One region of the Prolixibacter sp. NT017 genome, then DNA from elsewhere that is predicted to be linked to it. Evidence: riboswitches for the same ligand, from Rfam matches in the RefSeq annotation. Region 1 holds a riboswitch; the other holds the start of a gene.
The links. A riboswitch is a leader RNA that binds a small molecule or an ion and turns the genes downstream of it on or off. The one in region 1 is predicted to bind thiamine pyrophosphate.

Region 1 (7,843 bases):
GATTGAAGAAGTCAAAAGAGTGACTCTGGGTAATATCCCTCAAGTCGTCGTCTTTCCCGTCGATTTTGTAACCGATATGCCGGTATTGCAAATCGAAATAGGCATTGAGCCTCGAGGAGAACTGGTGGTTCAACTTGCCATATACGTTGTAATCGGTCTTAAGTCCGGTAGAATAGTACCACTGATGGTTAATCGGATTTTCACCATAATACTGAGCCCAGATTACTTTTCCGAAGTGCCGGCCGTCGTATTGGTTCCAGGCACCTCCAAGTGTCATACTATTTTTACCCTTGTCATAGTTCAACGAGAAAGTTGTTCCGTAAAAATCATTATCCAGCCATTTCCGGCGCACTAAATCGGTCGACTGTACCTGTGTGCCACCAATGGTCGGAGGCGTCATCAGGTAATCTACGAAACTTTGGTCGGGCTTGTATTCCTCGTAATATCCGCGACCGTACGTGTAATGCAGTGCCGCATTCATATTAAGATGCTCATTGAAGCGATGGGAGTACAGCAACTGGTAGTTGTCCTGCCAGTAATTGTCGGTTTCGTTGTTGTAATAGTGCGCTTTCCCCTGAGCATCGGTGTACTCACCGGCCGGATTATACCGGCGGTTGGTCGCCAGCATATCGGAAGGAATTCCATACCAGGCCTGATATGTTTTTTCGATACCGGAGAAGATGTTGACTTTCAGAATTGATTTGGTTGTGTAATATCCCCCTGAGAGGTAGTACGATTTTAAATCGGACCAACCGCGGTCGACGTAACCGTCCGAAGTAATTTTGGAAAGTCGGGCGTCGAAAGAGAATTTTCCATTCAATAAACCGGTCCCGGCCGACACTGTATTTTTAAACGTGTTGAACGAGCCGGCAGAAGAGTTCACTTCCGCGTAAGCGTCTTTGTTCAGATTGTTCGTTTGCATATTGATGGTTGCACCAAATGCGCCGGCTCCGTTCGTCGATGTTCCCACTCCGCGCTGAACCTGCACATTTTGGAGCGATGAAGCCAGGTCGGGCAAGTCTACCCAGTATACACCGTGCGATTCTGCGTCGTTTACCGGAATACCATTAACAGTCACGTTAATACGGTTGGCATCGGTTCCCCGAATACGGAAACCTGTGTAGCCGATTCCCGTTCCCGCATCCGATGTTGTCACCAACGAAGGTGTCATGCTCAGCAAATAGGGAATATCTTGTCCCATATTTTGTTCTTCGATGCTCTTTTTCGACACATCGGAATAGGCAACAGGCGTTTTGTCTCCGGCACGTGTTGCCGAAACAATTACTTCATCAGCCAGTACCGCTGAAGATTTCATGGTAATGGCAAGTTTTCCTTTTACCGGTACGGTAATTTTTCGGGAAACCGGCTGGTATCCCAGGTAAGAAACTTTTAGCACGTAGTTTCCTGTTTTTAAATTTTCAAAACGAAACTCTCCGTTTGGGTCGGTTGGCATCCCGACAAATGTGTTCTCGATAACAACATTGGCACCGATGAGCGGTTGGCCTTTTTCATTTTCCACACGTCCGTTCAACGTGTTCTGCGCATTCGCTGAAAGGAAGATCAGCTGCAGCAGCCATAAAGCAAGAATTTTTTTCATTTTAAATCGGTTTTTAGATGAATAAAAACCAATGGGAGTAGAGTAACACATGTTCCCTACCCGGAATTACCCGGACAGGTTCAAAGGGTATGTTCTCAGCCTGTTATTTAAGGCACCCCATTGTTTGAAAGCGGTACAAAGGTATAGAAATATTTAGAACCCGTATGAATATGGGCGGGAAACGGACTTACTGTCATTTTTCCGAAGCAGGAGTCACCATGAAATCAGGAAAATAGAGTAAGTAAAAAATTGTAAATAGAGGAATGAAAGTGGAGTTGAAAAGGAAATAAAGAATGCAGGATGCTGACAGTTCTTAATGGGAATGGTGATGGGAAGAAAAGGAGTTATGACTCTGAAAATTAAGTCGAAAATTTGTATGTATGGACATAAAAAGTTATTATTGCACATACTCCTTTTTATTCTAATTGCCTTTTTACCTCGCCGGAGTTCGAGTGCTCCAAAATTACTCCGGTGCAAAATGAATTAGAAAAAAGAAAAGGGCTGGTGTTCGCCAGCCCTTGTTCTTTATTTCATTTTACTTTATGCATTCGTTGGAATTTTAATCCGTTGGCCTGGTTTCAGGCTTTTCGCATCTTTGATTCCATTCATCTTCATGATATCAAAATTGGAAACTCCCGGATATTTCCGTGCAATCGTCCAGAGATTGTCTCCCCTGCGCACTGTGTAAATAGTATACGGGCCATCAGTATCTACTGTTGACTGAACTGCTCTGTTGGCAGGTACTTTACCCGATTGCTTTTGTGCGAAGGTCATTGAGTTGTACTGCTTGTAATGTGCTCCTTTTCCTTTGGGAACATAAATGACCAGTTTCTGTCCAACGCGAATCAGGTTTCGGTGAATATTATTCCAGTACCTTACCTGGGAAGCTCTCACATGAAACCATTCTGCAATAAAGCCCACGTTGTCTCCCCGTTTCACAGTATAGTAAACTTTGTCTTTGCCTGCCACATCACCCGGAGTGAAGTAGGAATAATGGCGACTGGGAACAACAATTTTGTTGTTGGGGAAGAACTTATCGCGGTTGTAAGCGAATACAAACGATTCCTTATCGATGAAATCCGAGGTTTTATTGGCCGGAATCTTCAGCGTGTATGCCTTCTTCGCTGTCGCTGGAATAATGTCTCTGCGATATTGCGGGTTTAAATCACGAAGCTCTTCCACCGGAATATTCAGCACCGCTGAAACCTGTTGGAAGTTGAGATAATTGTGAACTTGGATGGTATCAGTTACAATATCAAACGAAGGTTGAGTGGGGGCCAGATGGTGCTCTTTTGCATAGTTCATAACATACGCAGCAGCAATGAATGCCGGCACATAACCACGGGTTTCGCGCGGAAGATGATAGTAGATTTTCCAGTAATTTTTGGTGCCTCCCGAACGGCGAATCGCTTTATTTACGTTGCCCGGGCCACAGTTGTATGCCGCAATCACCAGGTGCCAGTCACCATAAATGTTGTACAGATCTTGGAGATATTTGGCCGCAGCTTCGGTTGATTTCACCGGGTCGCGACGTTCGTCAACAAATGAATTGATTTCCAGTCCTAACATTTTACCCGTTCCATACATAAACTGCCACAGACCGCAAGCTCCAGCCCGGGAGAAAGCTCTCGGGTTCAATGCCGATTCAATGATGGCCATGTATTTCAGTTCCAGCGGCAGATTATATTTATCGAGAATCTGTTCGAATATCGGGAAGTAATAATTGGCGAGCCCCAGCATCACTTTTACCTGGTCGCGACGTTTGATGGTATAGAGCGTGATAAAATTCTTGACGGTATTGTTGAAAGACAGATCGATGTACGAATTAATATCCTGAAGTCTGTTGATGTAAACAGAATCCGGAAGTGCTTTCTTCAATGAGTCGGGTAGAGTATTATAACTGAGACTATCAAATTCGAAGGCATTCTGGACATACCAGGTGTTGACCATCGAATCGAGTTTCTGTGCTTCAAGTTCGCTTAAATCTTCATTCGGGAGGGTATAGGTCTTGTCGTAACCATTGTCGACGGTGTCGAGTTTGGTAACGGCAATAAACCTTGCCTTCTTTAAATCGTAATCCCGGCTGGTCTTGGAATCATCCTTGGCAACCAGTGTCGCCGGGATTAATCCCGCAAAAGCCACGAGCAATGTAATTTTCTTCCACTTTCCCATCATATCGTTCTCTAAAATTTGATGTTGACCTTAACGCCAACTGTTTGCCTGCCGTAATAATTCATTGGAGCAGGTGCGATCCGCATACTCAAATCATCACTGATGTCATAATCGAAAAAGTTTGCGTCAACGCTTGCATCAATGATATTTAGCACATGCAATGCAAACATACCAATAATTGTTAAATCCCTGTTTCTCCGATAGAAATCTTTACCACTTTGCAATTGCTTGGTCACATAATTGAAATGAGTGGAGTTGGTAAGATCAATCGAGGGATTATTGATAAACTTGTCGAGGTATGCCTTGTCCTGTGCCGTTAATTGGCTTGGGCTACTGTACTGCGATATGGTCCGGTACGCTTCAAAATAGTCGTTATACAAATTATTGTTCCAACTAAATCCGTATATCAAACCTGCAAAGCCTCCATAGATGATTGGAAGCTTCCAGTATTTTTTATTGTATATCTGCCCAAGACCTGGAAACAGGGCCGAATATATTGACGCTTTTTTCGGCGAATGCTTTTTGTGATAGAGACTTTCAGAAATCTTCACACTGTCCTTCACCGCTTTCCGCACCTGTGCCTGGCTCGCTATGCTATTCCCTAGCAGGCCTATGATGATGAGTAGCCCCGTTAAAAATTTTTTCAAAATGTCGATTCTTTATTTTCGACACAAATTTAGGAATTCAGTCTGTCAAAAATGCCAATGATCCGTTCTAATTCCTTTGGATCGGTAAAAGGAATCACAATTTTCCCTTTTCCTTTGTCATTTATTTTGAAATCGACACTGGTATTGAAGTATTTCGACAAGTGAGTTTTCAATTCTCCGTACTCTTCGGGGAAACTTTGCGTCTTCTTGGGTTTGGCACTGCCTTCACCATCATCGGAGTTGATTTTCCGTACGATCTCTTCCACTTTCCGGACTGAAAAATCATACTTGACAATCTGCTTGAAGATCATCACCTGTGTCTCCGGCTCGGCAATGTTGACCAATGCCCGGGCGTGTCCCATACTGATTTCCTGCTCGCGAATGCCTTTTTGAATAACGGCAGGCAGACGAAGCAAGCGCAGATAGTTCGACACCGTTGAACGCTTTTTCCCAACACGCTCACTCAGGCTTTCCTGGGTGAGATCGCACTCTTCAATCAGTCGTTGATAACTGAGGGCTACCTCGATCGCATCCAGGTCTTCACGCTGAATGTTCTCGACAAGAGCCAACTCCAGCATCTCTTCATCACCAGCTTCCCTGACAAATGCGGGAACTTTGTCCAGACCGGCAATTTTTGCCGCCCTAAAACGTCTTTCTCCGGCAATGATTTGATACTGCTCATCATTTAATTTCCGAAGTGTTAACGGCTGGATGATACCAATTTCGCGGATAGAAGTTGCCAGTTCTTCCAGTGCTTCTTCGTCAAAAGTGGTCCTGGGCTGAAATGGATTCGCCTGAATTTTCGACAATTCAACTTCATTGGAAACCGAGGTAGCTTCTCTTACCTGATCGGCATCATCAATCAACGCGCCCAGTCCTCTTCCCAGAGCATTTCGTTTGGCCATAATTCAGAAATTAAAAAATGATTAGTGTTCGAGTTATTGTTCTACAGCTTGTTTGCTGTTGAGTTTTGTCATTTCGTTGTTTTGCAATAATTCACGGGCCAGGTTCAGGTAGCTGACAGCACCTTTTGAGCTGGCGTCATATGAAATAGCCGGTACACCGTAGCTCGGAGCTTCCGACAACTTGATGTTCCGGGCAATAATGGTTTCAAAAACCATATCCTGGAAATGCCTTTTTACCTCTTCGTAAACCTGGTTCGACAGGTTGAGACGGGCATCGTACATCGTCAGAAGGAAACCTTCAATTTCGAGTTTCTGGTTCAGCCGGTTTTGAATGATCTTAATGGTGTTGAGCAGTTTCCCCAAGCCTTCGAGTGCGAAATATTCACACTGAACAGGGATAATTACAGAATCCGCAGCTGTTAAAGCGTTGACAGTAATAAGTCCAAGAGAGGGAGAACAGTCAATCAAAATAAAATCATAATCATCGCGGACTTTCTCCAAAACATTTTTCATCACCATCTCCCGATTTGGGCGGTTGAGCATTTCGATTTCTGCTCCAACTAAATCGATGTGTGATGGAAGAAGTTCAAGATTTTCTGTTTCGGTTTTCAGAATCGTCTTGTGCGGATCGACGTCATCCACGATACATTCGTAAATACTTGTGGTAACGTTGCGAACGTCGAATCCTACGCCCGACGTAGCGTTGGCCTGGGGGTCGGCATCGATAATAAGTACCTTCTGCTCCAGTACAGCAAGGCTTGCCGCAAGGTTGATAGCCGTGGTTGTTTTACCCACGCCACCCTTTTGGTTCGCTAATGCAATAATCTTTCCCATTACGTTTGTTTTGGATTAAGAATGTTTGTCAAAATTAAAAATTTACATGTAAACAGATAAATGTAGAACGGAATCGGGGGGCATAGATTGTTAATAACGCTCCGTTTATCAACAATTTTTTGCTTATATCCTAAGCAAAATAGCAGTAATAAACAGACATTCAGTAAGTACACGATTTTAATTTAGGCGTGGAACGTTGATAACATTTTTTGCGTGGAACATTAGTTGCTCAGACTGTAAATAATTATCATAATTATGAATAGAACGCTTACATCGGATCCACATCGATGTTGATCTGAACACCCGAGTTGCCCGGTTGAATTTTGGCTTCATCCAGGATTTCCTGTAGTTTTTTCTTGGCGCTGACGATGGAAATATCGCGCTCTATCTTCAGCCAGAATTGTTTGATGTACCAGGTTTGTATCCGGTTAATGACCGGATCTTCGGGGCCCAGCACACGGTTACGGAATGAACGTCGCAGCATGCCGCCCAGTTGATTGGCAATGCGCTCCAGTTCACGCTTGTCGCGATGCTTTAAAACGAGACCAATCAGGCGGTAATAAGGTGGATACTTGAAGTGCTTTCGTTCGGCCAGCTGTCCTTTGTACATGCCGGTATAGTCGTTTTCGATCACTTGCTGAATGATGTGGTGGTCGGGCTCCGATGTCTGGATAATAACTTTTCCCTGCCGGTGTTTCCTGCCAGCCCGGCCGCTCACCTGTGCCATGAGTTGGTAGCTGCGTTCGTATGCTCTGAAATCGGGATAATTGAGCAGATTGTCTGCATTGAGAATACCAACGACACTCACGTTTTGGAAATCGAGGCCTTTGGTCACCATTTGCGTGCCAATCAGTATATCGATTTTTCCGGAATCATAGTCATGAATGATCTTCTCAAACGACTTTCGTGCCCGGGTGGTGTCCAGGTCCATTCGGGCTATCCGGGCATTCGGGAAAATAAGCGAAACTTCGTCTTCAATCTTCTCGGTACCAAATCCCTTGGTGGTAATTTCAGCACTTCCGCATGCCTGGCAATTAGACGGATGATGCAGTGTGTAGCCGCAATAATGACAAACCAGTGAGTTGTTGTGTTTGTGGTAGGTCAGGCTTACATCGCAATGCTTGCATTTGGGCACCCAGCCGCAGGTTTTGCATTCGATAAATGGAGCAAAACCACGACGGTTCTGAAATAAAATTACCTGTTCTTTTGCTTCCAGTGCTTTTTCAATTTCCTCGAAGAGCAGAGGCGTGAAATGTCCGCGCATCTGTTTGCGTTTATATGCATCCCGCAGATCGGCAGTGAGGATTTTCGGCAATTCAATTTGCTGAAAACGCTCGGAAAGCTCTACCAGGCCGTATTTTCCCGTTAGGGCATTGTAATACGACTCGATGGCTGGTGTAGCAGTTCCCAACAGAACTTTTGCGCCTGTCAGATGGCTCAACACGATGGCTGCGTCTCTGGCATGGTAGCGCGGTGCCGGGTCGAACTGTTTGTATGAATTCTCGTGCTCTTCGTCTACGATGATCAATCCAGGAAACCGAAAAGGAAGAAAAACCGACGAACGTGCCCCGATGATAACCTGGTACTGGTTTTCGTCCGATTCCGGATCGAAGTTTAGCACTTTGTTCCAAATTTCTACTCGCTCGGCATCGTTGAAGCGACTATGGTAAATTCCGGCTTTGTCGCCA
Region 2 (7,843 bases), 1.3 Mb from region 1:
TTCAGAATGAAATACTAAAAGCAAAAGAACTGGAGAAAGAAAATATTCTGGCCCAATACAAAGCATTGAAGGCGCAGATTGAACCTCATTTTTTATTTAACAGCTTAAGCGTGCTTTCATCACTCGTTTATGAAGATGCCGACCTTTCAGCCGATTTTATTGTGAGAATGTCCAGAACACTTCGTTATATTATTGAAAAGAATGAGTTTCATTTGGTAAAACTGTCAGAGGAATTGATGTTTTTGGAAGCCTATTTTTTTCTTATTAAAACACGGCTCGATGATGGTGTTTTTTTGGAAAACAGGCTGGACAAATCCTTTGCTGAAAATACTTTTCTTCCTCCCGTTACACTGCAGCTTTTGGTGGAAAATGCCATTAATCATAACAAATATAATCCTGAAAATCCGTTGAGAATTACGATTAGCAAAGAGAATGATTTTATTGTGGTAAGGAACAATTTGAATCCGCGCGATGCGAAAAGACTTTCCACACAAACGGGATTAAAAAATCTTTCAAAAAGATACGAATTGGTATCACAAAAGAGAGTAATCGTTAACAAAACCAACGGTGAATTTGAAGTTAAAATACCGGTGTTAAATTATTCCGATTATGAACGTTTTAATATTTGAGGATGAAAAACATACAGCACTCCGATTAATTCAATTGCTTGGGAAATATGATTCGGAAATAAAAGTGCTCGATGTAATCGGTTCGGTCAAAGAAGGTATACAATGGTACCGGAATAATGCTTTTCCGGACCTGGTTTTTCAGGATATTCTTTTAAACGATGGCGATTGCTTTGATATTTTTGAAGAGGTAAAAGTGAAAACACCAATAATTTTTACAACCGCGTACAATGAATATGCGTTGCGTTCCTTTAAGATGAATAGCATCGATTATATTGTAAAACCTTATGATTACGATGAAGTTAAAGATGCGATGGATAAGTTTCGGAATTTCAGGGAAATGTTTCTGCCGCCTGAAAGCGAACTGATTAAAAGGATCGTTCTCAATGAAAAACCGGAAATAAAAAAGAGGTTTTTGGTAAAACTTGGCGATCGCTACCGGTCGATAAAAAGCGAAGATATAGCCTGGTTTATTTATGATGATGGATTGACTTTTGCAGTTACTTTCGATAATACCCGTTTCCCGGTTAATTATTCCATCGACCAGCTTTCATCACTACTCGATCCTGCACTGTTTTACCAGGTAAACCGGAAATACATGGTAAATATTGAAAGCATCCGAAATATTCACACATGGTTTAACAGTCGCTTCAAAATCGAAATAACTCCCAATTCGGAGGAGGATGTTATTGTAAGCCGCGAGCGTGCTAAAGATTTTAAACTTTGGCTCGATCGTTGATTTTTTATTGAGAACCCTTCCCGCTCTTTCAATTATCCACATCATTTTTCATTCTCCCACATCGCCGGAGGCGATAAGTGTGAGAGACCATTTCCGGTTTCCATCAGAGGGCGTTCTTCCGGAACAGGCTAGAAGAAAGAGCAAAAACTTCCAACAATGAGCATACATACAACCAGATTTCAGTTCCGGTTCGCTATTTCTAGTTCATGTTTATTAGTTTTCGGGACCACGGTTGGCGGTATGCTGATAACAATGGTTCGGGTCAAGAACCTGCAACATTTTCATACCCTTTTCAGTCGAATAAAAGGTCAATCTCTTAAATAAAGACAGTCTGTAAAGATTGTTGTTATAGTACTGTAATAAAGGATAAGATCATGAATAGAAAATCATACTTTTTGTTGCTGGTGACAGTGTTTCTGATGAATGTTCACGGTTATTGTCAATATCATTTCCCGTTTAGGAATGACAAATCTTCGATATTAGCCTATTGGTACAATTGCAAGACCGATTCCGTTACAATATCAGCATTAAATGCAACTGGGTATTTTAATTCAACACTTCAGGTTTATGGCCCTGCAATGGCCGATTCATTTCAGGTGAGGGTAGACGTTTTTCTTTCCGATAGTACCGTGGCTTACACACATACTTTTCAGATAAAGGAGAATCTTTCGGCTATAGAAACAGGTTATAAAGTTGATTTCATAAATGGGCATTTCCGAATTATGTCTTCTGTAAAACAGCTGAAATCCCTACCTGCTTTGATCAAGGTTCGCATTTATTCATCTCGCACTACCCTGGAGAAAAATATATTTCCCTGTTATCATAAGGTGTATGGACATATAACAGATTTTAATGATAAACCTTTAAAATCATTTATCTTGATTAAACCTGATGCATTTGAAGATGCGTGTGGGGTTTGGAGTGACAAAAATGGGTATTACGAAATTGAGTTGCCGGAGAGGGTTTATAATGCGTTTTATATTAACGATGGAAATTATAAGTCAACTACGTTGGAAGCCTGGTCCTGGCATATGGTTATTGATAACGAACAACAACTGGACTACAAGATCGGAACCGGCGAAGTATATAATCTACATGTCTGGCCAAATAATGGCGGGTATAACTCACTTTTTTTATCCTTTCGGCCAATGGTTCTGAAAAGTAAAGACCCTTCGCATTTAAGCCAAATGGTAAATGAAAAGGAATTTAATTGTATCGATATTGCTCCTGAATTGAGTATAAAGGATTTTAAGATTACCATAAACGGGGAAGAAACAGAGATTTTCTCATTACAAAAATATTTTGAAACAGGTAAAAATATAGCAATGCCTGCTTATCTTATTCAGGTGAAAAGACTTAAACCTACTTTTGGGAAACAAACGATTTGCGTTGAGTACAATAAGCCACCAATAGAGAGCAATGGAAAAAAAGCAGTGCAAAACAGCATGGGGTACTTCCAGTTTTATCCTAATTATTCCGGAATGTCTGCTTATTATTAATTCAATATTCTTCATTGTGTTGACGCCCAGCATTACCGCGAAGAGATGAATGTGGCTCTCGTCAAAGTCGCCCGGGTAGGCCCTGTGAAATCAGTTGCATATTTCACTGGGCAGGAGCGAGCGGGAATGGTTTTGTGCAGGGATTAAGGCATGTGTGCCCGAAAAGACCAAACCATGACATGGGTAGAAGGAGCACTTTGATTTGTGTCCCAACGACCGTCGGGATCATTCTTTTGAAACAATTGTTCTCTTTCGTAATGTTCCGGTTGTATAATGAGAGAATACGCCCACGACGCTACTCCGGTTATCCGGTATTCGGCGCCGGTAGTTGTAACTACCCGTGTCAGGTACTTATAACTACCGGTCGAGGGATAAGGTAACTACCCGTGGCTGGTTGTTAGTACTACCGGAAGCAGATACTGGTAACTACCTACGGCTGGTAGTTAGTACTATCCACTGCAGATCCTTATAACGATTTTCCTCTGATCCTTATAACCTTTTTCGGAAAAGGGTTACTACCATCTGTTGCCGATCCTTATAAGGATCTTCATCTGATCCCTATAAGGGTTTTTTATGGGGGGGTTGTAAGCAGTTTAATGACCGGGATGCAAATTTGTTGTGCCGGATGTTGCCAAAAATGAAATTTTAATACCTTTGCCTTATCTCGTTAGGGGTGTCTGCCGGAGAAATGGCAGTCTGAGATTATACCCTTTAAACCTGAAATGTATCATAACAGCGGAGGGAAACGAGGATTGTATTTGTCGATTCATTTGATAGAATAGATACAAGCCGTTTCGCAGTTCTGCGGAGCGGCTTTTTTATTGAATGGATGGAGAGCAGACGTGCTCGGTTCAAATGCATTTTCCTGAATCCGGTTGTTAATGGTGCTCAAAAATTAAGAACTATGATTGATGCAAAATCCATTAGCACTGATTTGAAAGCGGTACGGGAGCAATCGCCCCTGGTACACAACATCACCAATTACGTGGTGATGAATAACACGGCCAATGCCTTACTGGCCGTAGGGGCTTCCCCGGTGATGGCCCATGCGCCGGAGGAGGTAGCCGATATGGTCCGAATCGCCTCGGCGTTGGTGATCAACATGGGAACACTTAGCCGGCACTGGGTCGACGCGATGCTGTTGGCGGGAAAAGCAGCCAGGGAAAAAGGTATCCCTGTTGTTTTCGATCCGGTTGGAGTAGGGGCTACACCTTACCGGAATGAAGTAGCCGCCCAAATCCTGGAACAATGCCGGCCGGATTTTATCCGGGGCAATGGCTCCGAAATTATGGCTTTGGCCCATGCCAAAGCACGGACGAAAGGGGTGGATAGTACAGCGACTAGTCGTTCGGCGCTCGATAGTGCCAACGAACTGGCCAGCCGGAATGGAGCAGTCGTGGTGATCAGCGGTCCGGAGGATTTCATCACGGATGGAATCCGTGTTCACACCATTAAAAACGGCTCCCTTCTCATGCCGAAAGTGACCGGGATGGGATGTACGGCAACAGCTGTGATCGGCGCTTTTGCAGCAGTTAACAGCGACGCATTGAAAGCGGCCACGCATGCCATGGCCGTGATGGGAATTGCCGGCGAACTGGCCACTGATAAGTCCTCCGGTCCGGGTTCATTACAGCTTCAATTTATCGATACGCTTTACCAGCTATCGGAAGCCGATATCGCACAAACTTTCCGGTTATGACTTCCTTCGACTTAAGTCTGTACCTGGTAACCGATCGGGAACTGTCCAACGGTCGCTCGCTTAGCTATATCGTGGAGGAAGCGGTAAAGGGAGGCGTGACCATGGTTCAGCTACGGGAAAAGGATGGCACGACCCGCGAATTCTATGAACTGGGAATTCGCATGAAAGCTTTGCTCGATCCTCTACACATCCCGTTAGTTATCAACGACCGGCTGGATATTGCCCTGGCCGTAGATGCAGATGGATTACACATTGGGCAAAGCGACATGCCCTGGCAGGTGGCCCGCGGGATTTTGGGTAAGAATAAAATCCTGGGCTTATCGGTCGAAACGATGCAACAGGTAGAGAAAGCCAACCGGATGGATGTGGATTATATCGGGATTTCACCGGTGTTTGCCACATTGACCAAAACCGATACGCTGCAGCCGTTTGGTTTGGAGGGGTTAAAAGAAGCGACCTCCCTGTCCCGGCATCCGGCAGTAGCCATCGGAGGGATCAATCTGCAAAATGCAGCGCAGGTAATGGATAGCAGAGCCGACGGTATTGCGGTTGTTTCAGCCATTTCGTCTGCCGATAATCCCCAACAAGCTGCCAGAGAACTAAAATTAGCCATTAAAAAAAGAGTACCCAATGAAATGGAGTGAACAGGCCTGGAAGGCCAGTGAAGAAGTATATGCAGCCATTTTAAAGCTGCCCTTTTTGCACGAATTGATGAACGGCACGCTGCCGAAAGAGAAATTCTTTTTCTACCTGCAGCAGGATGCGCTCTACCTGGCTGAATATGGTAAAATACTGGCGGGCATCGCGGCCCGGTTGGACCGGAAGGAATGGCGGGAAGCCTTTTTGCATTTCTCATCCGATACGGTAGCCATAGAACAAGCCCTGCATCAGCTTTACCTTAACGGGACAACCAATCATACCGAACCGACTCCCTCTTGCCAGCTCTATACCGGATTTATGTACGGGCAACTGACCGGGGCTTCCATCGAAGAAGTGGTGGCATCGGTCCTGCCTTGTTTTTTGGTATACAAGAAGGTTGGAGATTATATCCTGGTGAATCAAACGGCCGGGGATAACCCGTACCAGTCATGGATTGATACGTACGGAGGTGAGGATTTTGCCCTGGCGGTGGAACAGGCCCTTTCGATAGGAGACGAATTGGCTGTTCGGAGTACGGAAGAACGCAGGGTTGGTATGACAAGAGCGTTTATGAAAGGATGTCAGCTGGAGTGGATGTTTTGGGACAGTGCCTGGAGACAGGAAGCATGGCCCGTTTAGTGAATCATGAAAACCCATGAAAAATGAAACTCAGGGAAATAGGTGAATTCGGTTTTATTGAACGATTTTCACCGGAATTCAAATCATTGCTCACACAGAATGTCACCGGGATTGGTGACGACTGTGCCGTTCTGCCCATGAACGAATCGGAGGACCTCCTGGTCACGACGGATATGTTGGTGGAAGACATTCATTTTCTTCGGGAAGGGATCACTCCCCGGCAACTGGGATATAAATCGGTAGCCGTTAACCTGAGCGATATTGCCGCGATGGGAGGTGAACCGCTGGGAACATTTCTTTCCATTGCTATTCCTCCGGAAATAGAGGTCGAATACCTGGATGAACTCATGAAAGGGTATCGTGAAATATCGGCAAAATACAAGGTCCCGTTACTGGGGGGAGACACCACCCAGTCAGTCAAACACCTGGCGATTAATGTCAGTGTACTGGGCAAGTGTCCAAAGGGAATGGCGCGTCTTCGTTCGATCGCACAAACCGGTGATGTGATTTGCACCACCGGGTACCTGGGCGATTCGGGAGGCGGCCTGAAGGTTTTGTTGGAGAAGGTAGCACCGACTACTGACAGCAACTATTTACTGAACCGGCACCATTTGCCCGAACCACGTCTGCCCGAAGGGCGCTTCCTGCAAGATTTTCCCGGCGTACATGCCATGATGGATGTATCCGACGGGATTGCATCCGATTTGAAGCATATCTTAAAAGCTTCCGGTAAAACAGCCCGGGTTCATCTTGACAAGCTTCCTGTTTCCGAGAGTTTGAGGAAGGTTTGTGAAGATCAACGCTGGAATGTTGAGGAGCTGGCTACCGGTGGAGGAGAGGATTATGAATTGCTTTTTACGGTTGAGGGGGGACAGTTGGAAGAGTTGCAGGAAGAATTCCTCCGGAAATTTAATCAACCGGTTTACCCGGTCGGAACCATCGAAGAGGGAGAACCGGCTGTTCAATGGTTCCGGAATGGACAAGCAGTCACCTTTGCCAAAGGCGGGTTTAATCATTTTTTGTAATCCAACGTATGTGAAAACATGGAGTAACCTATGCAATACAAACGAGTTTTAACCATTGCCGGAAGCGACCCCAGTGGCGGGGCCGGCATTCAGGCCGATCTGAAAACCATGTCGGCCTGCGGATGTTTTGGTACGACAGCCATAACAGCTATCGTTGATGAGAATACAGTAGGTGTTTACGGAGTCCATCCGGTGCCCATCGATTTTGTGAAAGGGCAAATCAAATCGGTGGTGGATGATATCGGTGTGGATGCAGTTAAAATCGGGATGCTGCACTCTTCCGAGTTGATTTTAGCCGTGAAAGAAATGTTAGTCCGTTACGGGATCGCGAACATCGTCCTTGACCCGGTGATGGTGGCCACATCCGGAGATAAGCTTTTGCAGGATGAAGCCATATCGACTTTGCAAAACGAACTGATTCCCATGGTACGGGTGATAACGCCCAATATTCCGGAAGCAGAGATTCTATCCGGCAGAACCATTCGAAAACAATCGGACCTGCCGGAAGTCATTAAAACTCTTTCCTGTAACGGAACGGTTTCGGTCCTGCTCAAAGCGGGGCACCTGAGTGAGGAAGAGTTGGTCGACGTGTTTTATAATGCCGAAACGGATGAAATCATTGAGCTACGTTCGAAGCGCATTATGACCCGGAATACACATGGAACCGGATGTACTTTCTCCTCAGCTATTGCCTCTTTTTTGGCACAGCAGCTTCCACTGAACGAGGCCATAAAAGAAGCGAAGAATTACATGAACCAGGCCATTGCGGAAGGTTCAAAATACGAAATAGGGAAGGGACATGGTCCGGTTCACCATTTTTATCATTTTTGGAAATGAGTTATGAAGCAGAAAATTGAGGCAGTAATTTTTGATATGGATGGAGTCATCATTGATTCCGAAGCCATCTGGAAAAGGGCGGAACAGGAAGTCTTTTCATCGGTTGGCGTGGAATTGTCACCGGAGTTGTGTGAGTTCAC

Region 2: linked by a shared signal. The riboswitch ahead of thiM (hydroxyethylthiazole kinase) and the one ahead of GJU87_RS15220 (TonB-dependent receptor) in region 1 are both predicted to bind thiamine pyrophosphate.

The regions. Positions count from the first base shown of each region.
Region 1 covers NZ_BLAV01000001.1:3,641,929-3,649,771, reverse strand. The annotation lists gene GJU87_RS15220 (TonB-dependent receptor) at 1-1,597, opposite strand, end outside; TPP riboswitch at 1,632-1,727, opposite strand; gene GJU87_RS15215 (lytic transglycosylase domain-containing protein) at 2,138-3,772, opposite strand; gene GJU87_RS15210 (DUF5683 domain-containing protein) at 3,781-4,416, opposite strand; gene GJU87_RS15205 (ParB/RepB/Spo0J family partition protein) at 4,446-5,321, opposite strand; gene GJU87_RS15200 (ParA family protein) at 5,355-6,155, opposite strand; gene priA (primosomal protein N') at 6,424-7,843, opposite strand, start outside.
Region 2 covers NZ_BLAV01000001.1:2,307,174-2,315,016, reverse strand. The annotation lists gene GJU87_RS09695 (sensor histidine kinase) at 1-629, shown strand, start outside; gene GJU87_RS09690 (LytTR family DNA-binding domain-containing protein) at 610-1,365, shown strand; gene GJU87_RS09685 (hypothetical protein) at 1,740-2,864, shown strand; TPP riboswitch at 3,524-3,625, shown strand; gene thiM (hydroxyethylthiazole kinase) at 3,769-4,563, shown strand; gene thiE (thiamine phosphate synthase) at 4,560-5,207, shown strand; gene GJU87_RS09670 (TenA family protein) at 5,194-5,841, shown strand; gene thiL (thiamine-phosphate kinase) at 5,865-6,866, shown strand; gene thiD (bifunctional hydroxymethylpyrimidine kinase/phosphomethylpyrimidine kinase) at 6,897-7,703, shown strand; gene hxpB (hexitol phosphatase HxpB) at 7,707-7,843, shown strand, end outside.